Regions from separate parts of the Shouchella sp. JSM 1781072 genome, predicted to be linked through region 1. Evidence: a T-box and tRNA genes for the amino acid it is inferred to sense, from the RefSeq annotation. Region 1 holds a T-box; the other holds one or more tRNA genes.
The links. The T-box of region 1 lies ahead of metG (methionine--tRNA ligase). A T-box ahead of a tRNA ligase gene usually reads a tRNA of that ligase, here a tRNA-Met.
Positions count from the first base shown of each region.

Region 2: it has a tRNA-Met gene. The T-box ahead of metG (methionine--tRNA ligase) is inferred to sense a tRNA for this amino acid. The anticodon was not compared.

Region 1 covers NZ_JBHFQE010000005.1:49,594-60,882, forward strand. Annotated here, with positions in the region: gene abc-f (ribosomal protection-like ABC-F family protein) at 1-769, opposite strand, end outside; gene metG (methionine--tRNA ligase) at 1,128-3,095, opposite strand; T-box leader at 3,140-3,364, opposite strand; gene ACE1TH_RS19765 (ATP-binding protein) at 3,411-5,243, opposite strand; gene ACE1TH_RS19770 (DNA double-strand break repair nuclease NurA) at 5,259-6,209, opposite strand; gene ACE1TH_RS19775 (transition state genes transcriptional regulator AbrB) at 6,437-6,718, shown strand; gene rsmI (16S rRNA (cytidine(1402)-2'-O)-methyltransferase) at 6,748-7,620, opposite strand; gene ACE1TH_RS19785 (GIY-YIG nuclease family protein) at 7,613-7,879, opposite strand; gene ACE1TH_RS19790 (tRNA1(Val) (adenine(37)-N6)-methyltransferase) at 7,876-8,610, opposite strand; gene yabA (DNA replication initiation control protein YabA) at 8,675-9,010, opposite strand; gene ACE1TH_RS19800 (PSP1 domain-containing protein) at 9,024-9,851, opposite strand; gene holB (DNA polymerase III subunit delta') at 9,854-10,843, opposite strand; gene ACE1TH_RS19810 (cyclic-di-AMP receptor) at 10,863-11,192, opposite strand; gene tmk (dTMP kinase) at 11,194-11,289, opposite strand, start outside.
Region 2 covers NZ_JBHFQE010000001.1:1,479,766-1,491,054, reverse strand. Annotated here, with positions in the region: gene ACE1TH_RS07950 (metal ABC transporter ATP-binding protein) at 1-41, shown strand, start outside; gene ACE1TH_RS07945 (metal ABC transporter permease) at 34-918, shown strand; gene ACE1TH_RS07940 (Fur family transcriptional regulator) at 966-1,382, shown strand; gene ACE1TH_RS07935 (DUF1540 domain-containing protein) at 1,502-1,708, shown strand; gene ACE1TH_RS07930 (hypothetical protein) at 1,731-2,306, opposite strand; gene ACE1TH_RS07925 (hypothetical protein) at 2,385-2,804, shown strand; gene ispG (flavodoxin-dependent (E)-4-hydroxy-3-methylbut-2-enyl-diphosphate synthase) at 2,842-3,945, opposite strand; gene ACE1TH_RS07915 (hypothetical protein) at 4,054-4,395, opposite strand; gene ACE1TH_RS07910 (DUF1002 domain-containing protein) at 4,632-5,513, shown strand; gene ACE1TH_RS07905 (NfeD family protein) at 5,613-6,278, shown strand; gene ACE1TH_RS07900 (Na/Pi cotransporter family protein) at 6,594-8,219, shown strand; tRNA gene ACE1TH_RS07895 (tRNA-Asn) at 8,322-8,396, shown strand; tRNA gene ACE1TH_RS07890 (tRNA-Met) at 8,400-8,476, shown strand; tRNA gene ACE1TH_RS07885 (tRNA-His) at 8,498-8,573, shown strand; tRNA gene ACE1TH_RS07880 (tRNA-Ile) at 8,585-8,661, shown strand; tRNA gene ACE1TH_RS07875 (tRNA-Ser) at 8,665-8,754, shown strand; gene sodA (superoxide dismutase SodA) at 8,933-9,541, shown strand; gene ACE1TH_RS07865 (hypothetical protein) at 9,641-9,793, shown strand; gene ACE1TH_RS07860 (MFS transporter) at 9,907-11,193, shown strand; RNA gene ssrS (6S RNA) at 11,245-11,289, shown strand, end outside.

The sequences.
Region 1 (11,289 bases):
CTTTTAACACCCTTTCTTCCTTTTGTTGCACAAAACGACTATAATTCCCTTGGTATTCATACAACATCCCTTGATCCATTTCCCAGACCGTTGTCACAACACGATCTAAGAAGTACCGATCGTGAGAAACGACTAGCACACTGCCGTCATATTGGTTGAGCCATTGAATTAACCAATCGACGGCAACAAGATCTAAATGATTGGTCGGTTCATCCAAAACGATTAAATCAGGTTGCTTGAGCAGTAAACAAGCTAGCTCAACCTTTGAACGCTCCCCACCACTTAAAGAGTCCCAACTATGATTCAGATGATTGTCCAAAAGGAGACCTGCTGTCACCTTGCGAATGAGAGCGTGATATTCGTAGCCCCCGTTAGTTGTATACTGTTCTTGAATTTCGGCATATTGGTTTAGCGTTTCTGAAAGTTTTCGTTCACTTAGCGATGTTGACATAACATGTTCCACTCTCTTACGTTCAGCTTCCATTTCAATCAGCTTAGAAAAAGGTGTCAGCAGTACATCTTTAACGAGCATATCTTGGTAGTATGGATTTTGATCAATCATTGCTGTTTTCAAGCCTTTCTTCCATCCAACTACTCCTGCAGAAGGGCTTTCCGTTCCTGCAACAATTTTTGCGATCGTCGTTTTCCCTGCACCATTTTGCCCAACAATACCTATACGGTCTCCGGCTTTTATTTCAACTGAAACCTTTTTAAAAATATGATTGCCTGCGTAGTTTTGAGCTATTTCTTTTCCATAAAAATAAATCATTTTATCGTTTCTCCTTTAATAAAAGAAAGAAACCGAACACAAAAAAGCAGCAAAACCTCGCCGCTGCATGTGTAATCCGTATGCAAGTAGACAGACGTGTTTCTTTCTAATGGTTTTTCGTATACAGTTATTTAAAAAAGGACAGACGTATCCAATTTTCTAACTGATGCCGAAAAAATCGCCTGACAAATCCACAAATATGCTAATCGTTTTGCCTGGCTACCATTAAAAAGATCCAATCTACTCACCTCCTATTAACGAATAAGTTAAATATATCTGAATATTCAAGTGTTGTAAAGAGCTTTTGTAGAATTGAAAGGAGCGTAGCGGGGTTTACCCTACTTCGCTCCTTTGATTATTATTTCACTTGCGCACCGTTCGGAAGATTCCCATCTACAGTCGCAAGCTGTAGTTTTTTCCCTTTTGAACCAGCTAGAATCATGCCTTGCGAAAGTTCACCACGTAACTTCACAGGCTTTAAGTTCGTCACACAAATCACTTTTTTACCCTTTAAATCTTCTGGCGTGTAAAATTTAGCAATCCCCGACACAACTTGACGCTTTTCATTCCCTAAGTCAAGCTGAATCTTTAGAAGACGATCCGCTCCTTCAACCGGTTCAGCACCGATGACTTCCGCTACTTTCAACTCTACTTTTGTAAAATCATCAATCGTGATTTGATTTTCATCTTCAATTTCTTCCGGCTCCGGGTCTGCTTTTCCGCCCATCAAATCCACAATGTATTCTACTTCTTTTTCAACATCTAACCGTGGAAATACAGGTGTTCCTTTGCTTACCTTCGTTCCGGATTCGATCATACCAAACGTACGTACAGATTCCCAAGTTGCTTGATTTTCTGAGATGCCAAGCTGTTCCCACATTTTTTGCGGTGTTCTCGTTAAGAACGGACGTAAGAATACAGAAATAATTCGCAGTGACTCTGCCAAATGGTACATAACCGAACCTAGCTGATCCTTTTGCTCCTCATCTTTTGCTAACATCCATGGTTGTGTTTCATCAATATATTTATTTGTACGACTAACAAGCTGCCAAATTGCCGTAAGCGCAATCGAAAATTCCATCTCTTCCATCGCATTTTCTACTTTTGTTGCGGTGGCATCAATTAACTCTAGCAGTTCTTCATCAAACGGCGTCGCGCCTTTAATATAAGTGGGCATGCTTCCATCAAAGTACTTATTAATCATCGCCACAGTACGGTTTAATAAGTTTCCAAGGTCATTTGCTAAATCATAATTTACTCGTTCTACAAATGCTTCTGGTGTAAAAACACCATCGGATCCAAATGGAACTTCTCTTAAAAGATAATAGCGAATCGCATCCAGACCAAAATGATCAATTAATGGGACAGGATCAATCACGTTTCCTTTTGATTTCGACATTTTTCCATCACGTGTTAAAAACCAGCCATGTCCGAACACTTTTTTAGGAAGGGGTAAATCAAGCGCCATTAACATGACCGGCCAATAAATCGTATGGAAACGTAAGATATCTTTTCCTACGAGATGAACATCTGCTGGCCAATGTTTTTGATAGAGTTCATCTTCAGACGTGCCGTAACCAAGAGCGGTAATATAGTTCGTCAGCGCATCAATCCATACATAAACAACGTGTTTTGGATTACTTGGTACCTTCACACCCCAAGTAAACGAGGTTCTTGATACAGCAAGATCTTGCAAGCCTGGTTTAATGAAATTATTTACCATTTCATTCTTTCTCGAAACTGGCTGAATAAACTCAGGATTTTCTTCGTAATACTTGAGCAATCGATCTGCATATTTACTCATTCTAAAGAAATAAGATTCTTCACGAACTTTTTCTACAGGATGACCTGAATCGGGACTTTTTCCGCCAATAATCGTGCCATCTTGATCTTTAATTGGATCGATGAGCTCTCTTTCTCCATAAAACGTCTCATCTGATACACAGTACCAACCTTCGTATTCGCCTAAATAAATATCATCTTGAGCAAGAAGCTGATCAAAGATTTTTTCGACTACCTTTTTGTGACGGTCTTCTGTTGTACGAATAAAATCATCGTACGTAATGTCAAGTTTTTCCCAAAGCTCTTTAATTGGCTTTACCATTTCATCCGTATATGCTTGCGGTGAAATGTTTCTCTCAGCTGCTTTTTGTTCAATCTTTTGACCATGTTCGTCTGTACCTGTTAAATAACGCACGTCATAGCCGCGAAGGCGCTTATAGCGAGCCATTGCATCTCCAGCTACGGTCGTGTATGTGTGCCCAATATGAAGCTTTCCACTCGGGTAATAAATTGGTGTTGTAATGTAAAACGATGGTTTTGTCAAAATCCTCATCCTTTCAAATAAAATACAAAAAACCTTTCGTCCGCAATCGGGACGAAAGGTTATCTTACGTGGTACCACCCAAAATTCCCTTATCATGTATGACAAGGCTCTAGACCAATAACGCTGGCAAACGTCACTCCCTTACCTTAACTGGCTCGAAAATGAATTCTCCAGGACCATCTTCTAAAGGCATCCTTGACCGGCTTCCACCTAACCCGGCTCTCTAGTACAAGCATCTTCCTTTATACTCATCCATTCATAGAAACGTATATCGTTCATTCTTATCAAAAATATAGCGAATCATACATCGTATTGTCAAGTGCGATCGTAGAGTGTTGCAAAAGGTGTTTTTTGTTTTTTCAACGATCCGTCCTCACATAGTCGCTCTAATTCTTGTTTCCATTCTGACACATCCCACGACTTGCCTGCTTTTTTATTCATCTGATCGAGCTTTTGCATCACATGCATTTCGGCTAAAGGGAGAAAATCATTAAGCGCTGCAATTAGCTCTTCATTGCTTGCTCCATTCATTTGTTCAAGCTCATCGAATGGATTCATCGTGTGCGGACTTGTTGAATGTGCCAGACGAATCCGAACCGCTACCGTACGTCCAATAATAGCTGATGAGACAAACACATCACCTGACTGTAAGTACGGAAGCCGCTTTCCTTCTTCTGCTGTTAAATCGGTTTCCTCTTTTATAGTTTGAATATCTGTGCCTCGGACTGTACGAAAAACAAACTTTGAATTTAGTTGTGCCGTAATGGTTTCATCGAGTAACGTCGGTCGCTGGGTGGCAAAAATAAGAAACGTTCCATATTTCCTTCCTTCTTGTGCAATTTCTTTTAAAACCGATTTTGCCGGTGCTTCAAATCCCTTTGGTGCAAAATTATGCGCTTCATCCGTTACGACGACAAACGGAGGAAAGAATTCACTTTGTTGCTGTTGCAGCTTAGCATCTTTATAAGAACGCCGTTTAAAATAAAGTGTCCCAATGACATAACTTGCAAACACTTGGAGCAACCAGACAGCGCCTTGGATGACCACTAGCTTTCCATTATGAATACCATGTTCAATTGCTCGAATGTTTTGTTGAAACAAACCTGCTTGATAAAGACGGTTGGCACGCCACTGAATGCCTTTTACAGAAGAAGGCGGCAGGCTACCAAACTGATCGAGTAAACGTTTGAACTCACTGTATCGTTTAATCTCGTCTTTCGTCATCCCACCATCATGAAGCATTCCGTCAATTTTTTGTTTCCCCATATCCAGTGCTTCAATTAAGTTAGCCACGCGATCACTAAATGATTGATAGCTGTCTTTTCGTTTATGGACCGATTGAATGACGTTTACCATTGACTCCGTTAACTGCCCAGCAGCTCCAAGTAAACGTTCAACGTCTCTTGTTGTTAACGCCGAAAAATCAACGCCAACATCACGACCAATTTGCACGACTTCATATCGAGATGAATACGGAACATCCCCGCGATCGGCTTCTGTTTTACCTGTAAAATTCATTTCAAAATGTGGGTCAAATACGAGCGATGGAATCTTTAACTTCATTAATTCTTCGAGCATCACGCGAAGACCAAACGATTTCCCTGAGCCAGAGCCACCAAATACGCCAATATGAGGATATTGTTGCATCGCCCGAATATCAAAAATAAACGGTACACCATTCTGCTCTCTAACCTGGCCCTGTTCTTGCATATGCAAGATTTGATCTAAATGATCTGGTAAAGATTCAGCAATAAAATCTGTCGACTTAATTTCACCTAGAACCATACCTTTTTCTTTTGATGCCGACACAAGTAAATGCTCAATCTCATAAAATTCAGGGTGGCGAACAGTCGCACCCGTTTGAATCGGCTTTTGGGCTTCTTCAAATAGCCTTACTTTTGCTAAGTGAATATCGTCTTGACCAATATCGTAGCCAATCGCTTCTAACGTCTCTAACACATTTCGGTCCACTAACCCCTTATCCATACCCATCGGAATATAGCGATTGTATGATAAAGTTTCGACAACCTCTCCTTTTGGCTCTTGCAAATCTTGATCTTGAATCACTAACATTTCGTTCATTCGAAACTTATGTGATTTTGACGCAACATGAATTTCATGCTGTGTTGTGACGCCGACCACTTGCATCGTTCATTCCTCCTCTTAATATGGACGCTCGGTTCTCATTTTCACATAAAATTGCTTACGAATGTCTTCATCGACATATTGTTCTACTAAACCTTCGACTAGCTTGTCCGTTATCCGAATCTCTTGATCAATATGATCAAGCCAGAGCGGAATGCCTCGACCATCAGCCGGAGTCAGCGTACAAATTAAGTCTCCTACCCAGCTCATATGTTCAGATTGCTCTTCTAGCATATCAAACCCTGTAATCGTCGGCGTTGATCCTAAACGCATCCATGCTGATAGTAACCCTGCTTTATGTTGAATCGCATCAATATAAATCATTTCATTTTGTTCCAGCATACCGAACAACAGGTCCCGATCATAAGAATAAGGATTTCGTGCATAGGAATCAAAGCTTGATAGCTTAATAAGATTTTCCGTTGTAATTTCTTCTGATACACCAATAAGTAGCGTCCCCCTGGATAACGCAGACTGCCGCAACTGCTCCCATTCTTCTTTTGCATCAATTCGATAGTGATACAGGGCGCCGTCCATCAGCATAACAGCCACTTCTTCTTCTTCGATTAATGTTCGTGCTGCATTTAATTCTAGCGTGGCTAAACGCTTTGCTCGTTGTTTACTGATTCCATCTTCCTCTTCTTCGCGCTCTAATAGAGGGACAAATAAATCAGACGTCCATTTCGCTATTCCATCTGTTGTTTTGGCTACAGCTTGAAAAAGATAAATTATATGCGGGGATTCGCCCTTTGTTTGATTTACCGATCCATCTGTACCAGCCAATTTCTTCCCACTCAATGACCGTACTAAATCTTCCTTATGAATGTGCTGCATTTGTCGAAAAACGTCTGCTTCTTTTATCAGTTTTTGTCGAAATGGTTCTTTTTTTCTATGACTCTGAGCATATTTTTCTTTTAAAATCTCATTTGATTCTTGTAACTTATGAATAATATCTGCATGAATATCCATTGAAGCGGTCTCCTTTCTCCATCTTATATAGCTTTTCTTTTAAAAAAAGCCCGTCAATTCAACTTTTAAAGCACTTCAAATAAATTGTCGCAAAATATAAGTTTTTTTATTTAAAGCGATTGACTTGTTTTGGAAATATTGTTATTCTAAGATTACTATAGAATTATGTCGAAATATGACACAAAATTATTCTTGACTACATACGGCTTAATATAGGGGGAAACGTAATGAAATCAACTGGAATTGTCCGCAAGGTCGATGAATTAGGTAGAGTTGTGATTCCGATTGAGCTTCGTCGCACGTTAGACATTGCTGAAAAGGATGCACTTGAAATTTATGTTGATAATGACCGCATCATTTTAAAGAAATACAAAGCCAACATGACTTGCCAAGTAACTGGTGAAGTATCTGATGATAACTTATCACTTGCAAATGGCAAGATTGTACTTAGCCCTCAAGGAGCCGAAGCTGTTCTTCAACAACTTCAAGACTATGTGGCACAGAAATAATTACTTAAACCTGCCCATGGCGGGTTTTTTTATTTTTTAGCCTCATGATACTGCTGATAAAGTTCACGTTTGACTAACTTCCGATCACTCGCTGTCTGCTTGATCGCTTCTTTTTCTGTAAGTCCTAATTCTACATAGTGCTTCACATGTTGGATGTCCGTTAATGCTTTCCACCACGTATCCTGTTTGTCCTCAACCTCTCCGTCGAAGCCTTCGACAACAATACAGAATTCCCCTTTTAATGAAGCGTCCTTCACCCACTTTGTGGCATCTTCTAACGTTCCTCGCTTAAATTCTTCAAATCGCTTTGTTAATTCGCGGGCGAGTACAATCTTTCGATTCCCGAGAGTTTCCTGCAAAGCAGTAAGGGTTTGGCTTAATCGATGGGGCGCTTCATAAAAAATTAATGTCTCCGGATACGTTTTTAATCGTTCTAACTCTACTTTGCGCTCTTTTTTTCCTCTAGGTAAAAAGCCGACAAAAGTAAAAGAAGCCGTCGATAAGCCCGATGCCACGAGTGCTGTTAGTGCGGCATTTGCTCCTGGTAGTGAAATAACAGGAATCTGCTCTTCTATACATAACGTGGCTAGGTCTTCACCAGGATCAGATATTCCCGGCATGCCTGCATCTGTAACAAGTGCAATTACAGTGCCTGCCTTCATTTTCTCTAATAAGTCTTGTCCCACTTTTTGTTTATTATGTTCATGGTAGCTAACTAAAGGAGTCTCAATATCAAAATGATTCGTTAGCTTCTTCGTTTGTCGTGTATCTTCCGCAGCAATTAAGTTTGCTTCTTTTAACATGTTAATTGCTCGAAAGGTCATATCTTCTAAATTTCCAATCGGGGTCGGTACTAAATATAATCCCCCACCAGTAAGGGGGTAGCTTTTTTGTTCAATCATTTTGACTTAAACTCCTTTTTTCTGCGACATAGCGTTCTTTGTCGCTCCGCTTCTTTTGCTTTAAATGGTACTCGTGCTTTAGCGCTTCAGTCTTTGTTTCAAACGTCTCTACATGAATCAGTTTAAATGGCCCTCTGCCACGTGTGTATTTTGCCCCTTTCCCTTCTTCGTGCTTTCTAAGGCGCTGCGTTAAGTCATTTGTGTAGCCGGTGTACCACGTTTGATCGCGACACTCAAGAATGTAGACATAATGCTTCATACACCAAAATACTCCTTGTTAAAAGCCGTTGTGTACTTACCGTCTTGATCGTATACAAATAAAGGAGCCTCACACACGAGTCCTTGTTTCCCGCCTTTGGTTCCTTCAATCAATAGCATCGTTGACGGCTTCTTTGCGCTACTATGGCAAAAACGAATCCGCTTTGGTTCAATCCGATGTTGTTTCATCGTTTCCATGATCTCTACCATTCGCTCTGGCCGATGAACCATCGTAAATTTGCCCCCATGTTTCAAGACATACGAACCCGCAGCGATGACGTCATCTAACGTACACGATAACTCATGTCTTGCCAACGCTTTTGTTGATTCCAGCTTCATTTGTTCATGATCACCTTTTGTAAAATAAGGGGGATTGCACGTAACCGCATCAAAAAAACCGTGAGCAAAATAGTCCCGAATGTGTTTCAAATCTGCACATATGGGAGTAAGTTGTTTTTCTAATCCATTTCCTTTGATTGAGCGTGAAGCCATTGAATGAAGTGGTTCTTGTAGCTCTAGTAAAGAAATTAAAGCCTTTGTACGCTCCGTCATCGTAATCCCTACAACACCATTCCCGCTGCACAAATCAAGAATTCGACCTTTCTGAAGCGGAATAGAAGCAAATCTCGCCAATAACACAGCATCAATGGAATACGTGAAGACTTGATCGCTTTGAACAATTTTATAGGAAGTACCAGCAATGTGGTCTAGACGCTCGTCTTTTTCAAGCATAGCTTATGGCTCCTTACTGTAAAAGCCGATCTCTGCAAATGGAGACCGGCTGTTAAATCCTCTTTTATTTTTGATGTAGAAATGAAAGGCAAAACAAACAATCATCACCTTCAGGCCGTATGCTTCCATAATGCGTATTACAAATATGAAACCCTTCTTGGTATAGCCTTGCCAAATTCTCATGCCCTTCTCCAACCATCTTCTTGCGTTCAAATTCTTCAGGAAGAACAGGCTTTTCAGGCTCTAGACGTTTACGTAAATTTTCATTCTCTATGTGTAAATAGTGATTCTCTTCAATTAAGTAAGCAAGTTGTTCCTTTAACCCTCGTAACTCTTCGTGCAAATCACCAATTCGTTCTTCAAGGCTTGATACCTGTATGAAGATGGCCTTTTTATCCACATCGTTCACCTCATTAATCCGTTGCTTTTGAAGTGAGCTTTTCACTTTTCATTAATTCATCAAAAGCATATTCAAGCGTTTGTTCTTCCTCTAAAAGTTGAACCTGAACGACTCGATCAAGTAAATTCAGTCCAATGACTTTTCCAGTACCATCAGGCGTCGCTATTTTCTTCCCAATGTCAGGCATTTCTTTCTTAGCATCTTCATAAGTGTCGTTTTCATACTTCAAACAGCACATTAAACGTCCACATAGCCCTGAGATTTTTGCAGGATTAAGAGAGAGATTCTGATCTTTCGCCATCTTTATGGATACAGGTTCAAAGTCACCTAGGAATGTGGAACAACAAAGCATTCTCCCGCACGGGCCAATTCCGCCGAGCAACTTGGCTTCATCTCTTACGCCAATCTGTCTAAGTTCGATTCTTGTTCTAAAGATAGCCGCTAAATCTTTTACTAATTCTCTAAAATCAATTCGACCATCCGCTGTAAAGTAAAACAGCACTTTATTCCGATCAAATGTATATTCAACGTCCACTAACTTCATATCTAGCTTGTGTTCAATAATTTTCTTTGTGCATACATCAATTGCTTCTCTTGTTGCTTCACGATTTTCTTTCACAATTAATGTATCTTCAGCTGTTGCTAAACGGATGACTTGTTTCAACGGCAAAACGACATCCTGTTCATCAACAAACTTTGGTGAAACGACTATTTTCCCGTATTCAACTCCTCGGGATGTTTCGACGATTACCGCTTCATCGCCCGAAATTTGCAAAGAACCTGGCGAGAAGTAATATATTTTGCCCGCTTTTTTAAATCGGACACCTACAACCTCGTGCAAAACTAGCCCTCCTGTATTGTGAAAAGCAATCTTTCCATCACTAACTGTATGGCAACATTAGCACTAAGTTGACTTTTCGCTTCCATGACCTTAGTCAACGAAAGGCTGATGAGACGCTGTGACGTTGAAAGAGAGAGTTCCTTGTAGCGCTCATAAAAATCGCTGTACACAAGCTCTCCTTGCTTTTCAACTTTTGTATATAAAAGGTCTCGCAACCATAAAATCATCATTTCTAGACCCATTTCTTGATGAATGCGCTCTTTCATTAGCGGTAGCCATTTTTCCGCTAACGTTATTGTTGCTTGATCGGGTCTTGTATAAAGCTCATACATTAATTGTAACACTACGCTTCTAGCTTGAAAAGACCAGTCGTCTTCGATTAAGCGTATTGCCATCTCTTTATTTTCAGTAAGTTCAGCAAGAAAATGACTATGTTTCTGTTCAATCCCATGCTCGACTAGCTGATGCATGATTTCTTCTTTAAGAGGCGGTTGAAACCTTAAGTGCTGCGAACGACTTCGAATCGTCGGTAGCACATTACTAGCCTGTTCCGTTATCAACATAGCGAGCGTTTCGCCTTGAGGCTCCTCTAAAAATTTCAATAGTGTATTTGCTGCTGTACTAGTCATCTTATCGGCATCAAACACAATATATACTTTTTTTCGCGACTCCATCCCTCGGTACGAAAATTCTTTTTGAAGATAATCAATTTGTTCTCTTTTAATTGATTGACCATCTGGAAAAATTCTGTGTAAATCAGGATGATTTCCTGTATCAATCCGCGTACAGTCTACACAACGTAAACAGGGATTCTCGCCTTGGCTATTTTCACATAAAAAGCGTTTAGCAAGCAGCATGGCAAGATCCATTGTCCCGCTTCCAGCTTGCCCTTCAAATAAATAGGCATGAGCAAGCCTTTGCTTTTTTATACTCTCTACAAGCATAGGCACAACCTGTGGCTGTGCCTCTACCCAATCTTTCCAAAGTCTCATTATCTACCCACCAGTATTATTAAAATTGTTCAAACTGATCAACTGGGAGTACAAATACGGTCGCTCCACCAACTTGTACTTCAACTGGATAAGGAACGTAGGAATCAGCATTTCCGCCCATTGGTGAAATAGGTGCAACAACTTGTTCACGGCTACGGCAATTTTTTTGAATAATGCCCATAACTTCTTCAACAGAGTCATCTTCCACACCAATTAGGAATGTTGTGTTTCCGGCTTTTAAAAATCCACCTGTACTAGAAAGACGTGTTGCTCTGTAGTCGGATTTTACTAATGCATCTGATAATCTAGTGCTATCTTTATCTTGAATAACAGCCATAATTAGCTTCACTTTACTCCACTCCCTTTATAAATTCCTCAACAATGCTTAGCGCTTGCTGAAAGACGTCTTCTACTGATTGATCTGCATCAATAACACGTATACGATC
Region 2 (11,289 bases), on a different contig from region 1:
ATTTGTTAACCCACAGTCATGAAGGAGTCCACCATGCTTAATGCTTTTTTAACTTATGATTTTCTGCAATATGCGTTATTGACTGGTGTAATGATTGGGTTACTTGCTCCTTTATTAGGAGTCTTTTTAGTTGTGAGAAGAATGTCTTTAATTGCAGATGCTTTATCGCACATCACCTTATCTGGTATTGCTTTTAGTCTCTTGCTCGGAAGCTATATTCCGTTTATGCAAGGGGTTAACCCGCTTTATATGGGGATGGTCTTTTCAGTAAGTGGGTCACTCTTTATGGAGAAATTACGACAAGTGTATGTGCATTATAAAGAGATTGCCATTCCAATTATCATGTCGGCTGGTATAGGATTAGGCGTTGTATTTATTTCGATGGCTAATGGATTTAACACAGATTTATTAAATTATTTATTTGGGTCTGTAATTGCTGTTAACCGCAGTGACTTTATTACAATTACAGTTATTACTGTTGTTGTACTATTTATTTTGATCATTTTTTATAAAGAATTATTCTTTCTATCATTTGATGAAGAGCAAGCGCGTGTATCAGGGGTTAATCGACGTCTCGTTCATTTAATTTTTATGGTTATGGTTGCGCTTGTTATCGCGGCTTCAATGCGAGTAGTGGGAATTTTACTCGTCTCTGCTTTAATGACTTTACCTGTTGCGAGCGCAATGCGATTCGCGAAAGGGTTTAAGCAATTGTTCTTTTACGCAGTTATTTTTGGAGAAGTTGCAGTAATTGGCGGCCTAATGCTTGCATTTCAGCTGAATTTAGCTCCAGGTGGAGTGATTGTACTTCTAGCAGTATTGATCTTATTATTTTCCATCTTATTTGGTCGAAATCGTGCAAAGCAAGGGCGCTTTCCGTTGAAAAAAAGAACGCAACCTACTAGCCAATCCGAATAAAATTCGTTACACTAAAAAGCAAGAAGTCAAAGAAGAGGGTTGATTGAATGGATGTTTCACATGCACTTAATCGCTTAAAAGAAAAAGGGTACAAGTATACAGATAAACGAGAAGACATGCTGCGTTTGTTCGCAAATGATTCTCGCTACATGACCGCTAAAGATGTATTGGAAAATATGCATGACCAATACCCTTCATTAAGTTTTGATACGATTTACCGTAATTTATCGTTGTTCGCTGATTTGGATTTATTAGAAACAACGGAGCTCGAGGGTGAAAAACGATTTCGATTTAGTTGTCGAACATCAGAACACCATCACCATTTAATTTGCTTAGATTGTGGGAAAACAGAGCACTTTCATAATTGTCCAATGGACGAGGAGTTATTCAATCGGTTTCCTAACTTTCAAGTCACTGGTCATAAATTTGAAATTTATGGCATGTGTCAAGCTTGTCAACAGTAAACATAAAAGTAGAGATGGCTACGCGGCATCTCTGCTTTTTTTTGCGCGCATAATTCCCATCTTTTACGCGTTATGAGATCAAACGCTTGGGAGAACCTATAAACACAAGGGGGGATTAGATGTCACCAGTTGTAATGTGTAACGTTTCAAGCTGTCTCCATTGGAAAGAAGAAAACCAGTGTGGTGCAGATAAGATTTTGGTCCAAACGGATAAATTGGAGTCTTCCTATGACATGGAAACAAGTGAAGAATTAGGAACAGATGAGTTAGGTGAAGTGAAAAAGAGTGAAGAAACATGCTGTCACACGTTTGAACCTAAGCATTAATAAAAACTCTCTAGTCATCGCACTAGAGAGTTTTATTTTTTATCCACGACTCAACCCAGGCCTCAGCTTCTGTCCAATTTGTCACGCGAATGACTTGTTCAGGTACCGGTAAACGATTGTATGGCGTATCAAACAAAATAACGGGAATCCTGCATTCTTCGGCAATCATGACCGCATTGTCATGTTTATCTTCAAAAAAGATTTCGACGTTTTGTTCTTTAACAGCTTCAATCTTATTATGGTGACCAATGAGTTCAACATGTTGAAAAGGAATGTCGTTCTTCTTTAACCAATCGAGTGTAATGGCTTTGTATTGCTTTTTGCGAGCTGTAATAAAAATAAGGTCGTGATCTACGTTCCATTTACTTAGAATTTGATCGACCTTCTTAATAAGTGGCGCATTGCTGTATATCGTCGGTTCATTTTTTAACATCCACTTCCAAAAATCGGCTTCTTCTATATTTAATAAATTAGATAGGTCGTACTCAGAAATGTCATCTAGTTTAAAGCTTGTATTAAAATCTTGGTTAATATAGGGAATAAACGTTGCAGGATCTGTAATGGTTCCGTCAATATCAAAACCTAATCGTCTTTTCATTGTTTGCACCTCGTATGATTTCATAAGAATGTTTGCGTCAGAAAGAGAAATACTACACCTAAGAAAGGGGGATTTATGATGAGTGATCAGCAAAAGAAAAAGCATAAACAACCATTAACATTGGTTGATAAAGATGATCCTTCATTAACTTTTTTAAACACACATGTTGATGGACACGACGGTGAAAAAGGTTCCGAGTATGTTTATGATGCCAAAGAAAAACAAGATTATCATGAAGAATACGCCAATGAATTTACGCCAGATGATTTAAATGAAGGCGAAGATTATGGTGACAGTAGCGCTGGAAAAGGAATTGGAACGATGGGCATCGTTTTCGCCATCACTTCATTATTTTTAGTACCGCTTCTATTAGGCCCAATTGGGATTATATCAGGCATTATCGCGATTGTAAAAGGACGGAAATCATTGGGGATATGGGCGATCGTAATTGGCGCCATTTCTGTATTATCCACATTGATTATTACTCCGTTTTTATAAATAGGAAAAACCGACTCCCGAGAGAGTCGGTTTTGCTTTAATTAAGTTGTTCTTCTCGTTGTTTTGCGTAATGCGCTTCTGCCATTTTATCGATTTCTTTTTTAAGTTCATCGACCATCGTTTCTTCTGGTACTTTACGGACAATTTCACCTTTCATGAAGAGAAGGCCTTCTCCGCGTGCACCGGCAATCCCGATGTCTGCTTCTCGAGCTTCACCAGGTCCGTTTACTGCGCATCCGAGGACGGCAACTTTAATCGGCGCTTTTACGCTGGCGATATACTCTTCCACTTCATTTGCAATACTAATGAGGTCAATTTCGATTCGACCACATGTAGGACAAGAAATAAGTGTAGCAGCGTTAGCAGCTAGACCAAAGGATTTAAGCAACTCTCGTGCTACTTTTACTTCTTCAACAGGATCTGCAGAAAGAGAAATACGTAATGTGTTTCCAATCCCCATATTGAGTAAAATGCCGATACCGGCAGCACTTTTTACTGTTCCAGCAAAAAGAGTACCAGACTCTGTAATTCCTAAATGAAGAGGATAATCAAAAGCTTGACTTGCTTTATCATACGCTTCAACTGCTAAATGCACATCAGATGCTTTCATTGAAACAATGATGTCATGGAAATCGAGGTCTTCAAGGATTTTAATATGGTGAAGGGCGCTTTCAACCATGGCGTCAGCCGTTGGATAACCATATTTTTCTAAAAGATGGCGCTCAAGCGAACCGGCGTTCACACCGATCCGAATCGGAATGCCTTTTTCTTTGGCAGCTTTAACAACCGCTTCAACATTTTCGCGCTTTCCGATGTTTCCTGGGTTGATACGGATTTTATCCGCTCCACCTTCTATAGCTTTTAATGCGAATTTATAATTGAAGTGGATGTCTACTACTAAAGGAATATTAATTCTTTTTTTGATTTCGGCTATGGCTTCTGCAGCGCGCATATCTGGACAAGCAACCCGAACAACTTGGCAGCCTGCTTCCTCAAGTCTTTCAATTTCCGCAACGGTAGCATCAACATCATGAGTCTTTGTTGTTGTCATACTTTGGATGATTACTTCATCATTACCGCCAATCGTTAAATTTCCCACTTTAACGGGACGAGTATTTTTTCGATGAACTCTTTCGGTCATAGACCATATCGCTCCTTTGCGGGGCATCGTGCCCGTCTTTTTCTCCACTTTAGTGAAGACACATGCTTATTTTATCAATCACTTGTGCAATCTGGCAAGGAAATTCACTTATTGTTTCGTATAAAGTGGAAAACGATAGGTCTGCCCAATTTGAATCTCATTTGGATTAATTCCATCATTTAACACCGAAAAATCGGCTAATATTTCTTGGATGGATTGATCAACTTGTCCGTTATGCAGTCGCTCGACAATCGACAGAACGGTTTGTCCACTTTCAATTATGACTTCTTGAGAGGGGATAGGAGGTGGGTCCTCTTCTGTTTGATTTGTTTGTGCTTCTGATGTGTTGTCATCCTGTTGGACTAAGTTTGACAATGTTGAGCCTGTTAAATCGTTTTGGATACCTAAAATAACGATAATCGCGATCGCAAGATAAACAAGGCGCTTCAACAGTCGTCACACTCCTTCATAGAAACATCGTCTCATGTTTCTTCAGCTATTCATATGTATTCAAGGTTTGTGCAAATATTCCTGCACCTTCTAACTCGTTAAGTTTCCTTCATTTATACATAGTTGAAACAAAACATACACAGTATTAAACAGTAAACTAGGACTTTCGTAGCTTTTCTGAAAGCTGGTAAAAAGGTAACGTTTGATATAGGAAAGCATGAAAGGTGGAATCCTAATTGAATCGAGCTTTAAAACTATTTGGTATTTTCATGACATTCATTTTAATTACTCATTTTAGTGTAAATGTAGCAAACGCAGATGCTGCTCCTGGAGATGTGGTTGTGACATTAGGTCAAGATTTATCGAAACAGCAGGCCAACGAGATCTTAAGTCGGATGAATGTGGATGAAAATGTTCCAACTCTGTATGTGACGAATGAAGAAGAACATAAATATTTAGGTGACTATATTAGCGCGCAAACAATCGGAAGTCGTGCTTTATCCTCTTCAAAAATTACGTTAGGCGAAACAGATACAGGCATTCATGTAACCTCTGATCATATTACATGGGTTACGAATGAGATGTATGCAAATTCTTTAATTACAGCAGGGATTAAAGATGCTGAAGTACATGTGACGGCTCCGTTTGATGTGTCAGGTACAGCGGCTTTAACCGGGCTAATTAAAGCGTATGAATCTGCGACTGACCAAGTAATCCCTGAAGAGCAAAAAAACGTTGCAAATGAAGAAATGATCCGTACGGCAGAGCTTGGAGATTCAATCGGAGAAGAAGAAGCGGCGGAACTTATAACCTTAATTAAAGAAGAAATTGCGTCAACATCAATTGAATCTGAAGAGGAAATGAAAACCATTATTATTCAACTAGCAGAAGAAATTAATGTGACGCTCACTGAAACACAAGTGAATGATCTATCTGCGTTGTTCATGAAAATGAAAGAATTGAATATTGACTGGGACGCCGTTTCAAGCCAAATTGATAAAGTTCGTGAAAACCTTAGTGGCTTTCTAGAAAGTGACGAAGCACGCTCATTTTTCGACAGAATGATAGAGGCAGGAAAAAGTTTTTTCAATTCCATTCGCAGCTTTTTTAGTTCATAATAGGGGGATAACCCCCTATTTTTGTTTTTTGAAACTTTTTTTAGGGAAGACACGTAAAAAGGAAAGAATCGTTAAATCATAAGAATGGAGGTCACTATCTTGATTGACTGGTTAGATTCAGCAACTGTTGGATTTCTTGTTGTAACAATTGGGACATTGTTTTTAATAGGAGAACTCCTCGTTCGAGCTAGAGGTCTTTTTGGCTTACTCGGACTCGGATTAATAAGTGTATATTTCTTGCACCACTTAAATGGAGATGCAAGCACGTGGGTCATCATCTTCTATTTAATTGGACTCGCGCTCATTATTTTTGATGGAAATGTGACATCAGATGGTACCATTGCAGCGATTGGTGTACTGTTTATGATTATTGGATTAGCTGTACCGGCTCCAGACATGGTATACAGCATTCTTGTTGGTATGGGTACTGTAATTGGTGCATTTGCATCGCTCCTTTTCTTGAAAGTATTTCCGCACAGAAATATGTGGTCGAAAATGACGTTGAAAGAATCCCTTTCTTCAGAAGCTGGCTACAATTCAATTAATGAAGGGTATAAAGAACTAGTTGGAAAAAAAGGCAAAGCATTAACCGCATTTCGACCAACTGGTACAGTGGAAATTGATGGTGAACCGTATAGTGCAACAAGTGGAAGTGTTTGGATTGAAGCGGAGACAGAAGTGGACGTTGTATCTGTTGATGGTACAAGAATTTTAGTCAGACGTGCAGAACAAAAACAACAAACTCAACCAGAAGAAGAAAACTAGAATCAGCTTGCTTTGAGCAAGCTGACTTTTTTATGTTTCAAACATGATTCGATCTAAGACAACGTGAGCATTTTTGAGTGGTAGCATGGAACAACAATGTTGAAATTCAATGAAATGGGGATTAATTTTACTTTTTGTGGAAAAGTAATGGGAGTTTAAAGATTTGTTCGGGTTGCTTTGTAAAAAAAGTGTAAAGATATTTAAAAGCTTGTTTACAAATTCTTTGTGATCGTTTAATAATAGATTCGGAACATCATTGTTGAGGTTTGTCGAAATGAAAACCTACATGAGTTTTTTTATGAAGGGATGAGATGAGTGAGCGAGTTTCAAGTATTGCTGTTTACGTTCCTAGGGGGGATCGGAATCTTCCTGTTTTCCGTAAAGTATATGGGAGACGGGTTGCAGAAAACAGCAGGAGACGGATTAAGAGGGTTATTAGATAAATACACAACCAATCCTTTTATGGGTCTACTTTCAGGTATTGTTGTAACGATTTTACTGCAAAGTAGCACGGCAACAACCGTATTAACAATTGGTCTTGTAAACGCAGGGTTTATGACGTTAAGACAAGCAATTGGTGTTATTATGGGTGCAAATATTGGTACAACAACAACCGCATTTATCATTGGTTTGCCGATTCGTGAGTACGCTTTGCCTATTATGGCAGTCGGAGCCTTTTTACTTTTCTTCTTTAAGAAGAAACGCGTAAACGCGATTGGGCAAGTAATCTTTGGTTTTGGTGGACTATTTTATGGTCTTAGCTTAATGGGTCAAAGTCTACGTCCATTAGCTGGATGGGAACCGTTCGTCGACTTTACAGCGCGAATGAGTGATAATCCATTATTAGGTGTTGTGGTCGGTGTCATTCTAGCTGTTGCCTTGCAAAGTTCTACAGCTGCCATAGGGTTAGTCCAGCAATTGTATGAACAAGGAGCAATGGATTTATCAGCTGCTTTACCGGTCTTAATTGGTGATAATATTGGGACGACCTTAACAGCCGTTTTAGTAGCAATTGGTGCAACGGTTGCGGCACGACGAGCAGCGTTAACCCATGTCGTATTTAACTTGTTTGGCGCCATTTTGGTTATGTCTGTCTTCCCGTTCTTTGTATCGTTTGTAGACTTTTTAGGGAACCAATTTAATTTAAGTAATACTCTTGAAATCGCCGCTGCGCACGGTGTTTACAATGTAGCGAATGTCATTATTCAATTCCCATTAATTGGTGTGCTGGCTTACGTTGTAACAAAACTTGTTCCAGGTCAAGAGCTTGATTTGGATTACAAACCAAAACATTTAGATCCTGTTTTCATAGGAAGCTCACCGGCTATTGCGCTTGGACAAGCCAAGCAAGAAGTGATTCACATGGCCGACTACTCGAAAAAAGGGTTAAAACAAGCAATTAAGTATATGGAGACAGGTGAGAAGAAAGATGCAGATCTTGCACTTCAATACGAACTTGCGATTAATAATCTGGACAAAGAGATTACCGACTACCTTGTAAAAGTATCATCCCGTTCTCTTTCTGCATCGGATTCGAACCTACATTCAACGTTATTGAATGCTGTTCGTGATATAGAGCGTATTGGCGATCATATGGAAAACATCGTTGAACTAAAAGATTATCAAAAAGCAAACAAAGTAGCCTTGTCTGATATTGCGTTAAAGGATTTAAATGAAATGTTTAATTTAACGTATTCAACATTGGAAGAAGCAATGGATTCTCTTGAAAAAGATGATATTGATAAAGCAAATGATGTGTTAAAACACGAAGAGTTAATTGATAAAATGGAAAGAAAGCTCCGGAAACAACATATTAAACGTATGAACGACGGAGAATGCTCAGGTGCAGCAGGGATTATCTTCGTAGATATTATCTCAAACCTTGAGCGAATCGGTGATCATTCTGTAAACATTGCAGAAGCGGTTATTGATGAGCAGTAAGAAAGATCGGGCTAAGCCCGATCTTTTTTAAAAAAAGTATTGCACAATGTAAAGATACATGATAATATAACTCTTGTCCTTAACAAAGGGCAGGGATATTATTCCACAGTAGCTCAGTGGTAGAGCTATCGGCTGTTAACCGATCGGTCGCAGGTTCGAATCCTGCCTGTGGAGCCATTTGGCGGTGTAGCTCAGCTGGCTAGAGCGTACGGTTCATACCCGTGAGGTCGGGGGTTCGATCCCCTCCGCCGCTACCATTACATATTTATCTAACCTTGGCGATCGTGGCGAAGTGGTTAACGCACCGGATTGTGGTTCCGGCATTCGTGGGTTCGATTCCCATCGGTCGCCCCATTTTTATCTGTGGACCCTTAGCTCAGTTGGTTAGAGCACTCGGCTCATAACCGATTGGTCGTAGGTTCGAGTCCTACAGGGTCCACCACTCGGGGGAATACCCAAGTTCGGCTGAAGGGATCGGTCTTGAAAACCGACAGGGGTGTCAAAGCCCGCGGGGGTTCGAATCCCTCTTCCTCCGTCAGCGAACCTTGGTACAAGACGTCTTGTACCAAGGTTTTTTTATGTTTAATTGCATGTAGTGCGGGAATAGTATAAATAGAAAGCGAATATGAGCATATTCGTTGCCGTTTACATGGTTAAATGGTAATCTAATTGAGAAACAAAATCAGTTTAGTTTTGGGAGGAGTTTTTAAGTTATGGCTTACAAATTACCAGAATTACCTTATGCAGCAAATGCATTGGAACCACACATTGATGAGCAAACAATGAACATTCACCACGGGAAACACCACAACACGTACGTAACGAACTTAAATGCCGCGTTAGAAGGTCATGAAGATCTTGCGAACAAAGAGATTGAAGATCTCGTTGCGAACTTAGATTCTGTACCAGAGAACATTCGTACAGCCGTTCGTAATAATGGCGGTGGACATGCTAACCACGCATTATTCTGGCAGTTACTAAGCCCGAATGGCGGCGGTGCTCCAACTGGTTCATTAGCAAACGATATCGATTCTACTTTTGGCAGCTTGGATGAATTTAAAACGAAATTTGCGGATGCAGCAAAAGGTCGTTTTGGTTCAGGTTGGGCTTGGCTCGTTGTAAACAATGGCAAGCTTGAAATTATGAGCACACCAAACCAAGATTCTCCACTTACAGAAGGAAAGACACCTGTTCTTGGATTAGACGTTTGGGAGCACGCTTACTACTTAAATTACCAAAATCGTCGTCCTGACTACATTGCAGCGTTCTGGAACGTAGTAAACTGGGATGAAGTTGCAAAGCGTTACGAAGCAGCAAAATAATTGACGCAAACAAAACCACAAGGATCATCCTTGTGGTTTTTTTGTATATGAACGAGTTAGAAAGTGACATACTACCTTCTAAGATGGGAGGGAATGAAGATGAGTAATCAAGATAAAAAGAAAAACAACCAATTTAAAGAGAACAAAAATCATGGCGAAAAAAGAACGGGTCGATTAAGCCAATTTAAAAACGAGTCTTCTCATGGAGAAGCGTTAGATGAGTATACGAATGCAAATCGCGAACAGCTTTAATTGATTGCGAAAAGAAGAAAGGTGAATGTCATCATTTACCTTTCTTTTTTATTGCCGAAATCCATGCATAGGCAAAAATGAAACAGACAAACTACTGTTAAGGTGGTGAGGTCATGCCAAAAAAGTGGATGGACAGTATATTTGGACACGTTGTTGCTTCAAAAGATCTAAAATTATTATTATCCATTGGTGGACTTTATGCATTGAGCGTGGCTTTATCCAATACGTTTGTAAATGTTTTTTTGTGGAAACAATCTGGTCAATTTATCGATCTTGCTTTGTATAATTTAATGTCGGTCATTTTTCAACCGCTAGCGTTTTTAATTGCTGGCAAGTTATCAAAACACATTGACCGTGTTTATGTACTGCGTATCGGTGTTAGTTTGATGTCGTTGTTTTACATTTCCGTATTAGTGGTAGGGGAAAATGCGGCTCAATATTTATTACTATTAGGTTCTTTACTTGGCCTAGGAACAGGTTTTTATTGGCTGGCGTTTAATGTATTAACATTTGAAGTGACAGAACCGGATACAAGAGATTTTTTTAATGGCTTTTTAGGCTTGTTAACATCATTCGCTGGAATGACAGGGCCTTTAACAGCAGGGATTATGATTACTAAGCTTAATGGCTTTCAAGGCTACTTTTTAATCTTCGGGATTTCCTTAACGCTTTTTTTACTTGCGGTTATTTTAACGATATGGCTAGGGAAACGTCATGCAAAAGGGAAATTTGAAATCAAACAAGTGTTAAAAGAAAGAAAAGAAAATAAGGATTGGCGGAAAATTACGTGGGCACATGTGACTCAGGGCTTAAGAGAAGGTACCTTTGTGTTTGTTATTGTTGTTTGGGTCTACATTGTCACCAATAATGAACTTGCGTTAGGTACGTACGGCTTAGTGACGTCAGGAACCCAATTTATTTTTTACTACTTAACAGCACGATTGCTCAGAGTGGCTTATCGAAAGAAAGCAATTCTTATTGGCGGTCTAATGCTTTACGGAGCTATTTTCTTGTTGCTATTTAACTTAACGTTTCCAAAATTAATTGTGTATGGCATTATTATTTCAATCGCTTACCCACTATTACTTATTCCGTACGTATCGTTAACGTATGATGTGATTGGAAAAGCGCACCGTGCAGCGGACTTAAGAGTCGAGTACATCATTGTTCGAGAATGGTTTTTGAACATAGGTAGAATTGCCTCAATCCTGTTATTTATCGCAGTAATCTCGATTTTCCCCGAGGAACAATCGATTCCTTACATTCTTCTTGTAGTAGGGTCTGGGCATATGTGGATTTACTTTTTTATTAAACACATTAACCAACCCACAAGGCCTCCAGAACCAATGCCGAATGTAAGTCAATCGGAAGGGGAAAACAGTCCTGATAAAACTGTGTAAAATCTCTACATTCTTTGACAGGGTTCGCTTTCTACTTTATAATAAGGATTGTATTACCTGCCGTGTCCGTAAGCTTTTTATGCTTTGAACCTTGAA